2 regions of the Brevibacillus sp. HD3.3A genome follow, and region 1 is predicted to be linked to the other one. Evidence: riboswitches for the same ligand, from Rfam matches in the RefSeq annotation. Region 1 holds a riboswitch; the other holds the start of a gene.
The links. Region 1 has a riboswitch for glycine ahead of HP435_RS07490 (iron-sulfur cluster biosynthesis family protein). Riboswitches for the same ligand answer to the same signal wherever they lie in the genome.
Positions count from the first base shown of each region.

Region 2: it holds a riboswitch for glycine, as region 1 does, so the genes downstream of both, gcvT (glycine cleavage system aminomethyltransferase GcvT) here and HP435_RS07490 (iron-sulfur cluster biosynthesis family protein) in region 1, are expected to answer to the same signal.

Region 1 covers NZ_CP085874.1:1,516,761-1,521,686, forward strand. Annotated here, with positions in the region: gene HP435_RS07475 (YfcC family protein) at 1-1,081, shown strand, start outside; gene HP435_RS07480 (mandelate racemase/muconate lactonizing enzyme family protein) at 1,113-2,222, shown strand; gene HP435_RS07485 (VOC family protein) at 2,329-2,745, shown strand; glycine riboswitch at 2,935-3,039, shown strand; gene HP435_RS07490 (iron-sulfur cluster biosynthesis family protein) at 3,269-3,607, shown strand; gene lpdA (dihydrolipoyl dehydrogenase) at 3,731-4,926, shown strand, end outside.
Region 2 covers NZ_CP085874.1:2,414,339-2,419,264, forward strand. Annotated here, with positions in the region: gene HP435_RS11870 (hypothetical protein) at 1-422, opposite strand, end outside; gene HP435_RS11875 (YqhG family protein) at 532-1,656, opposite strand; gene HP435_RS11880 (DEAD/DEAH box helicase) at 1,699-3,399, opposite strand; glycine riboswitch at 3,620-3,716, shown strand; gene gcvT (glycine cleavage system aminomethyltransferase GcvT) at 3,925-4,926, shown strand, end outside.

The DNA of each region.
Region 1 (4,926 bases):
CTCGCTGTCCAAAAAGCTCGGGAACAAGGAAAAGTGGCTGATCCCGATCATGATGCTGTTTTTCGCCTTTGCCGGGGCGTTTACCGGAATGGCGGAGGAGACGCTGGCTTACATCCCGATTTTGGTGCCGCTTGCTGTCTCGCTCGGCTTTGATGTCATCACGGGAACCGCGATTGTCCTGGTAGGAGCCTCGATCGGTTTTACGACGGCGATCATGAATCCGTTTACAGTGGGGATTGCCCAAGGAATCGCCCAGCTGCCGATTTTCTCGGGCATTGGCTACCGGATCATCTTGTTCGTGATCATGTATGCCGTATCGGTTGGCTTCATTTACCGCTACGCGATGAAGGTGAAAAAAGATCGCTCGCTCGGATTTTACGGCGAAGGGGTCGCAGCGTTTGAGCAGACTGCACCGACAACTGACCAACCTTTGTCCCAAACGCACAAATGGGTGCTGATCTGCTTCCTGCTTAACTTCGTCGCCTTGATTTACGGCGTCCTGCAATTCCAATGGTACATTACCGAAATTTCTGCCTTGTTCGTCATTTTGGCCATCGTAATTACGCTCATTTCCCGCATGTCTGCCGATCAGTTGATCGAGTCGTTCATGAAAGGGGCGGCGGGGATGCTCACGGGCGCTCTCATCATCGGGTTGTCGCGAGCGACACTGGTCGTGCTTGGCGACGGACACGTCATCGATACGCTGTTGTTCCATGCGTCAGGCATGCTGCACGAAATTCCGCCTGTGCTCAGCGCGGCTGGCATGTACATTTTGCAAGCGTTGATTCACTTCGTCGTACCTTCGGGCAGCGGACAAGCGGCGCTGACCATGCCGATCATGGCGCCATTGGCTGATCTGGTCGGAGTGACGCGGCAAACGGCGGTGCTGTCTTTCTCGCTGGCAGACGGAATCGGCAACATTATTTTCCCGACCTCGGGTTACTTCATGGCAGGGCTGGCGCTTGCGGGCATCCCGTGGATTCGTTGGGCGAAGTGGATTTTGCCATTGATTTTGATGCAGTTCGGGATTGGGCTGGTAGCGGTCATCATCGCCAATTGGATGCACTATGGACCGTTTTAAGAAAAATGTGTGAGCAATGGAGGGTTTCCTGTTGAAAATTGTTGCGATTGAAGTATTTGCGACCGAGCTGCCTTTGGTGCGGCCGTTTATCGTGGCCTACGATGCGTTTCACAAGCTTCCGAGCATCATTGTCAAAATGACGACGGACACGGGGCTTGTCGGTTACGGCGAAGGCATGCCCGACCCGCACGTGACGGGCGAGACATTTTCCAGCACGTACGAGATGCTGGTGAAAGACATTGCGCCGCTCGTCCTCGGGGCTAACCCGTTTGATATTGAAAAAGTTCACCGAATCATGGAGCAGGCTGTCTATTGCGCGCCATCTGCAAAAGCGGCCATCGATATCGCCTGCTACGATCTCATGGGCAAAGCCGCGGGACAGCCTGTCTACAATTTGCTTGGCGGAAAAGCGCACGACTTTTTGACGGTGCCTTATGTTGTGAGCATTTTGCCGCCGGAAGAAATGGCTCGCCAGGCGGCGCAAGCTTTGCAAGACGGATATTCGAGCATCAAGATCAAGGTCGGCGGCGATCCGGCTGTCGATGTCAAACGGATTCGCGCCGTCCGCGAGGCAATTGGCCCGGACGTCCAGCTGCGCGTGGACGCGAACCAGGGCTGGCGCAATGTGGCGACAACGATGCGCGTGTTGAAGCAAGTAGAGGACTGCCAGCTCGACTGGATTGAGCAGCCTGTTTTGGCGGACGATCTGATCGGTTTGGCAGAGGTTCGCCAAAAAACGTTCATTCCGGTCATGGTCGACGAAGGCTTGCACGGCGACAAAGAAATGCGGGAAGTCATCGTCCGCCAGGCAGCCGATTTGATCAACATCAAGCTGATGAAGTGCGGCGGCCTGTATCCGGCGCTCAAGCTGGTCGCGCAGGCAGAGATGGCGGGGATGGGATGTCAGGTTGGCTCGATGGTCGAATCAGCCGTGGCCACCGCCGCCGGGGCGCATCTGTCTTTGGCAAAAGGGATGATCTTTTCCAACGAAATGGTGGGGCCGCTCATGTTCTCCCGCGACTTCGGACAGCTTCGCTACGAGCAGGATCGCTTGCTGCTCGCAGATCGTCCGGGGCTTGGCGTGGAAGTCGATGAGGCTGTTGTGCGCGAGTTGAGTGTTTTTGCGGCGGAGGTTTCTTAGGAGGGGCGAATCAGTTGGCGTAATTAGCAATCCATAAGAAGCATCGTATCCCAAGAGATGGTACGATTTAATCAATCACAACACTTATCGAAAAGAGGGATACGCAATGGCACTGCAATCAAAACAAATTTTTGTCAATTTGCCCGTGAAAGATTTGAACAAGTCGATTGATTTTTTTACAGCGCTGGGCTATGAGTTCAACCCGCAATTTACGGATCAAAATGCCGCTTGCCTGGTGATTGGCGAAAATATTTACGCGATGCTCTTGGTGGAGGAGTTTTTCCAATCGTTCACGAACAAGCCCGTGACGGATACGGCCCAGAGCACCGAGGTCATCGTGGCGCTGTCAGCCGAGAGCCGGGAGCAAGTCGACGAGATCGTAAACAAAGCGCACGAAGCAGGGGCCAAGCCGGCTAAAGACCCGGTAGACCACGGCTTCATGTACAGCTGGAGCTTTATCGATCTGGACGGACATTTGTGGGAATACGTGTACATGGATGAGGCTGCGATTTCGCAACAGTAAAAAATAGGGTGGATCAACAGGCCAAAAGCAGGCGTTACCGCTTTTGGCCTGTTCGCGATGCCAGTCGTCATGGCGGCCCGCCGCAAATCGAATAAGGTTACCTGAATAATAATTTTTTTCAGAATTGACATCGGCAGAAGGAGTGTGATTTACTAATGTCAATGTTAGCCAACAAGTGAATAGCGGCGGATGATGATTGTAGGAGAGACTAAACGACGCGTTTAGCACCGAAGGAGCAAGTCCCATAAAACCCTTGGGATTAATCTCTCAGGTACCAGATACTACAATCGGACGCACCTCTGGAGAGCGCTGCACAAGCCACCCAAGGGGAATACTTCGGAACCGATTGATTGCCGAAGTTAAACTCTCAGGTAAAAAGGACAGAGGAAAGGTAGAGTATTCGTCACTCTATCTTTCCTCTGTCCTTTTTTGCTGAATGAAACGTCGCGTCGAGTTGCACAAAAGCGGGCGCAGACGCTTGCATTTCGGCCAAACGAAACGGATACGAGTGAAAGGTGGCGCGATGGGAAAGGAGGAGGCGATCACGAAAATGGAGCTTACGATCAAGGAAGCGGCTCAAGCAGAGCTGAAAAAACTGAATTTTCCGCAGGATACCGCGCTCAGGATTGACGTGGTGATCTCCGGCGACTGCGGTTGCGGATTTTTTGTCCAGCTCGGAGTAGATGAGCTGCGCAAAAACGACACGCTCGTGTACGAAAACGGGATTCCGGTCTGCATGGATCGGTTGACCAAACGGCATCTCGGGGATGTGCTTACCCTGGACTACGACCCTTCCCTGGGCTTCGCCTTGTCCAGCCCGGAAGAAGCTTTTGCGGATCGGCTCGCTGTTCGTCGCGGTTGACAACGGAAACAGGCAGAACAGCACGAGCAGCAGTTGGCCGACTGTAAGCAGGCGCATCTTCTTGCAGGGCAAAACTGCGGGAGACGCCTTACACAGAAAAAGAAAAACAGGTGGAGAGAACAAATGACAACGAACGGAACAGTAGAGCAGGTGGATGTCCTCGTGATCGGAGCGGGGCCGGGGGGCTACGTAGCCGCGATCCGGGCGGCTCAGCTCGGCAAGCAGGTCGCGATTGTGGAAAAAGACACGGTCGGCGGCGTATGTTTGAACCGCGGCTGCATTCCTTCCAAGGCGCTGATCTCGGCGGCGCATCAATACGAGGCGATGACGCAATCCGCGAGCATCGGCTTGCAGGCAGCAGAAGTGAGCGTCGATTTCGCCAAGGTTCAGGCATGGAAGCGCAGCGTGGTCGACAAATTGACCGGAGGCGTAAGCTCGCTGCTCAAAGGCAACAAGATCAAAAGAATCAGCGGGGAAGCGCGGCTTGTCGGCGAGCAGCTGGTTGAGGTGAAAAATGGCGACGACTGCACGCAGGTGCAATTCCAGCAAGCGATTCTCGCGACAGGCTCGCGTCCGATCGAATTGAAAGCCTTTCCATTCGCGGGCCGCATTCTTTCCTCGACAGAACTGCTGGCGCTTGAAGAATTGCCGAAAAGCTTGCTGGTCATTGGCGGCGGGTATATCGGGATCGAGCTGGGGCAGACATTTGCCAAGCTGGGCACGAAGGTGACGATTTTGGAAGGCTCGGACTCGATTTTGCCTGGCTTTGAAAAAGAACTGTCGCGTCTGGTGGCGAGGAAGCTGAAAAAGCTCGGCGTGGAAGTGCACACCGAAGCGCTGGCCAAAGGGGCGGAACAAACAGCCGAACAGGTCAGCGTCACCTATGCGGCAAAAGGCGAAGAGCGTCAGGCGACCGCTGACTATGTGCTCGTTACGGTTGGCAGACGGCCGAACATCGAGGGGCTGGGATTGGAAAAGCTCGCTGTCAAGCTGACAGAGCGCGGCTTCATCCAGATCGACCAACAGTGCCAAACGAGCATTCCGCACCTGTATGCGATCGGCGATCTGGTGGAAGGCCCGGCTCTTGCCCACAAAGCGTCGTACGAAGGCAAAATCGCGGCGGAAGCCATCGCTGGCAAAGACAGCAAGCTCACCGACAAAAAGATTCCCGCTGTCGTGTTCTCCGATCCGGAGATTGCCAGTGTGGGACTGACCGAGTCGGAAGCCAAAGAGCGCGGACACGAGGTGGCAGTTGGCAAGTTCCCTTATGCCGCGAATGGGCGGGCACTGTCTCTGAACGTCGGGGAAGGCTTCGTGAA
Region 2 (4,926 bases), 900 kb from region 1:
GACTGGCGGGCAATCAGCCAGTGGGAAGCGAATCCGTCGTAGACTGGCTCAGCGGCAATTTCCCGGGGAGCGAAGGCATCGTCGAACAAAATGTATTCCCCGACGCCGTATTCGAGCAAGACGAATTTTTCCGGGACATTCGATTCGACTGTTTCTCCGACGACCAGATAGCCTACTTGCTTGTCGGCTTTTTTGATGCTGACCAGCCATTGATGCTGGTTCGGGCCGAGCGTCTGTACTTCTGTATCAGCTTTTTGCCACTCTTTGAATTGCGGATCACGGCTTGCGAGCTCTTTCATCCAGGTCTGGATTTGAGCCTGAAACGCTTTTTCCCAGCCGCCTTGCTCCTCGGCATGAACGGGCCAGGAGATCAATACGAAAGACAAGAGGACCCCGAGAAAGGGCAGAAATCGTCTGGTCACAAACATGCACCACCTTTTGCGCTGGCTATCCTATTCCTATTGTAACCAGCTATGACAAAAAGATTTGTTGCAACTTGTCACTCCTCTCACACTACTTCTCGTTGATCTTTTACATGATTCGCCCGTTTGCGGGAAGATGGCGCACTGTTTTTGCGCCAGAAAGCTTTTGAACAGGCGGGTTCGAGTGCAAGTAAAACAGCCCGCCGTTAATGAAGTGAACCTCGATGCGGGGTTCATACTGCCAGCGCAGCTCGTCCATTCGCCGCTGTTTTTCTTCTTCCGGCGTGCTTTTTTTCCACTCTTCCTGATTGATTTCTTCCCGTGGTGTCACCTGAATGCCATTCGCACGTAAAAAGTCGAGGATTCGTCCGCCAGATGAGCGGTATTCGTCAATGGTTTGCGTTGCTTCGACAACAGGCTCCGCGACAGGAGGAGCTTCTGTTTGCGGGAGGGGAACGATGGCTTGCGCTGCTTGCGGCTCCTCGGCTTTTTCCGCTTCTTCGTCGTCCGCATCAGCCTGCTCTGCTTGCGGCTCCCGCTTCGCCAGTTCTTCGTAGTAGGCGGCGAGAATGTCCAGTTCTTCCGCCAAGCGGGCTTTTGCCTCGGCAGCCCACGCCTGGTCTTCCTTGGCGATGACCGCTTCGGCTTCCTGGCGAGCCATCTGGAGCGCATCCTCTACGGAAATTTTCCGATCAAGCGTATAGAAATAGTCCGGGATGGCCGGGGAGAGCGGCAACTGAAACAAGTACGTCGAAAAGTCGTGCACGACCCGCGGCTGGTGCAGGTTGACCCCGAGGTAGAGCATGAGATCGCGCCGCTTGTCGCACAGAAACGACACTTTTAGATTGATGCCCAGCCACGGAACGAGCGGCGTAGAACGGCGTTTGCCCGTGGCGGGGAGCGAAGCGGTATTTTGCTCGTACATGCAGACGAATTGACCGTGCTTTTTCGCCGAGGCAAAAATTTGCTGCATGCGCCCGGCGCCGAGGTGCAGGTGTTCGGCACGCAGCCCATCCGGCATGCGGTCGGGATGAAAGGCGAAGGTGAGCACGAGCGGCTGGTACGCCAGATTCATTTTGTCGACCCAGCTCCAGTAAAAAGGCCGGTTGCCGATATCTTTGTCGACCTCGACAGGCAGCTTGACCGTCAAGTAGTCGGGGTGGGATTCGACGATGTGAGCAGAAAAAGTCGCGAGATAGCGCTCTACGAATTGCCTGACCTGGTTGGCTTGCATCAGGGAACCTCTTTTCTTGTTGGCTAGTTGGGGGCATCCAGACTACTGCTCGGCGGCTTCCGAGAGAGCAGGGGCGACGTGCGGCTGGCGGCTTGCGCGAATCGCGTGCCCCATGTTGTCCAGCTTCAAAGCCATTTCGCGCGTGGATGCGGAGTCCATAATAATTTGCGTCAAGTTTTCTTCCAGCGAGGAACTCAGGTTGAGGCGTTCGACGATATCATCGAGTTCGCCGATGACCATTTCAAACAGATCGATTTTTTCGTACAGCAGTTTGAGAATATGTTCTTCGATCGTCCCGACCGTGGACAGATTGTAAATGTGCACATCCCGCTTTTGCCCGAGACGGTGAACGCGGCCGATTCGCTGTTCGACACGCATCGGGTTCCACGGCATGTCGTAGTTGATCACCTGATTGCAAAATTGCAGGTTGATCCCTTCGCCGCCTGCTTCTGTCGCGATCAGCACTTGTGCGCGGTTTTGAAACAGATCGGTCATCCAGTCTTTTTTGCTGCGCTTGAAGCCGCCGCGAAACGGCACAGAGGTAATTCCGTGGTCATGCAAATATTTTTGCAAGTAATTTTGCGTGGCCCGATATTCGGTGAAAACGATCACTTTGTCGTTGATCTGCTGAATCAGCTCGACCGTTTTGGCGGCCTTGGAATGCGTTTCGATCCGCTTGATCATCTCCACCAGTTCCAGTATTTGCGCCCGCAGCAAAGACTCCTCGCTGGTGCGTTGATGCATGTTGTACAGCGTCATGAAGGAGGCTTCCTTGCTGGAGCAAACCTCGCGCTGGAGCGTGATGAGAGCGAGCGAATTGAACAGCCCGGTTCCCGTCTTGTACTGATCGTGGACAAAGCGCGTGACGCCCTCGTACAGCTCCATCTCCTCCTGCGTCAGCTCGATGGGAATCGACTGCACGCGGCGGCTGGTGAACTGGATGCCGCCGTCGCTTCGCTTGTTGCGAATCATGACCTTTTCGATTTCTTCGCGCAATTTTTCGCTGTTTTTCGATTGGCGCTTTCCCTCGACGTAATTGGTGGAAAACGACGTCGAGTGGCCCAGATGCCCCGGTTTGAGCAAATTGATCAGGTTGTACAGCTCGTCCATCTCGTTCTGGATAGGGGTGGCGGTGAGCAGCAAACAGTATTTTTTGCGAATTTCCTTCACGAATTGATAGTTTCGGGTTCGCTTGTTTTTGAGCTTGTGCGCTTCGTCGATAATGAGCATGTCGTAGTCGATATCAAGCACATGGCGGCGATGCGGGTCGCGTTTGGCCGTGTCGATGGAGGCGACGACGACTTCGTGCTGACGCCACATGTACTCTTTTTTTTGCGCGACGGCAGGAATGCCGAATTTTTGTTGCAGTTCTTTTGTCCACTGAATGACGAGAGAGGCGGGAACGAGGACGAGAATTTTTTTCGCCAAGCCTCTGACCATGTATTCTTTCATGATCAACCCTGCCTCGATGGTCTTGCCCAATCCGACTTCATCCGCGAGAATCGCGCGGCCGCGCATGTCATTCAGCACGCGTTCCGCCGTCTGGAGCTGATGGGGAAAAGGCGAGAGCAGCGGCAAGTAGTTCAGGCATTGCAAAGAATCGAACTCGCGAACCGCCATCGCTTCTTCTGCTTCCAGCGCCAGCTTGAACAGCTCCCACTTGTCCCATGGACCATCTTCGTGCAGCCGCTCGGTCAGCGGCGATATCCAGCTCGTGTCAAATGAAACAGGAACATTCGGCATATACGTTACTCCTTTACACAGCTCTGCCATAACTTTCATGCGTTTTAACAAAAAACTTAACATTATGGGTAATGTTCATCACTTTGTTAAGTATTTCTTGATCTGACTGTTAATTTGCATATTTTCAACTGTCGACTCTCATGGTAGGATATAGAGGAAGTTCGTTCATTAGTATGGAAATCATAGCAAAAACTTATGTATGACCATCTAACCAACGCGAATGATAGTAGCAGGGAGAGACTGCGTGAACCACTGCAGCGCCGAAGGAGCAAGCCGGTAACGGTGAATCTCTCAGGCAAAAGAACCTCTACTGGACGCAACTCTGGAGAGAGCTCGCATGTCGAGCCACCAAAGGGGAAACTTGCAAGCCCGGTGATCCCCGCCGAGCTTGATTGGCAAGGTAACTCTCAGGTACCAAGGACAGAGGAGGAGAAATGGGCACCTTTCTTTTGGTGTACCCGTTTTTTCGCCTCTGTTTTTTCATGGGGAAAAATGCCGACTATCTGCCTTTAGGAGGTGCCACACATGTCCAATCTGAAAAGAACGCCACTGTTTGATTCCTATGCAAAATACGGCGCCAAAACAATCGACTTCGGCGGTTGGGAGCTGCCTGTACAGTTTTCCAGCATTGGTCAGGAGCATGAAGCTGTTCGCACGAAAGCAGGTTTGTTTGATGTATCCCACATGGGAGAGGTGGACGTAAAAGGCGAGAGCGCGCTCGAATACTTGCAGCGCGTGACAACCAACGACGTTTCCAAGCTGGCAGTGGGACAAGCTCAATACAGCGTGCTTTGCTACCCGGACGGCGGTACGGTCGACGATTTGCTCGTTTACAAATACGCAGACGACCATTACCTGCTTGTCATCAACGCTGGCAATATTGACAAAGACTATGCATGGCTGCAGGAGCACCTGATTCCGGGCGTCACGATCGAAAATATCTCGCCGCAAACGGCGCAGATTGCGATCCAGGGGCCTTTGGCTGAATCGATTTTGCAAAAGCTGACCCAAACGGATCTGTCCCAAATCGGCTTTTTCCGTTTTGAGCGCGATGTAGAGGTTAGCGGTATTCCGGCATTGGTATCCCGTACAGGCTACACGGGCGAAGATGGCTTCGAGATTTACCTGGCTGCGGATCGTGCGGCAGAGCTGTGGGACGCCCTGCTTGAAGCAGGCAAAGAAGACGGTCTGGTTGCTTGCGGACTGGGGGCGCGTGACACGCTGCGCTTTGAAGCCAAGCTGCCACTGTACGGTCAGGAACTGAGCAAGGACATTACACCGATCGAAGCGGGTATCGGCTTCGCGGTGAAGGTAGATAAAGCAGTGCCGTTCATCGGCCAAGAGGTGTTGAAAGCGCAAAAAGAAAACGGCGCGCCTCGCAAGCTGGTAGGGATCGAGATGATCGATCGCGGCATTCCGCGCACGCACTATCCGGTCTATGTCGGAGAAGAGCTGGTAGGAGAAGTGACCACAGGGACACAATCCCCGACCTTGAAGAAAAACGTTGGTCTGGCCCTGGTCAAAAGC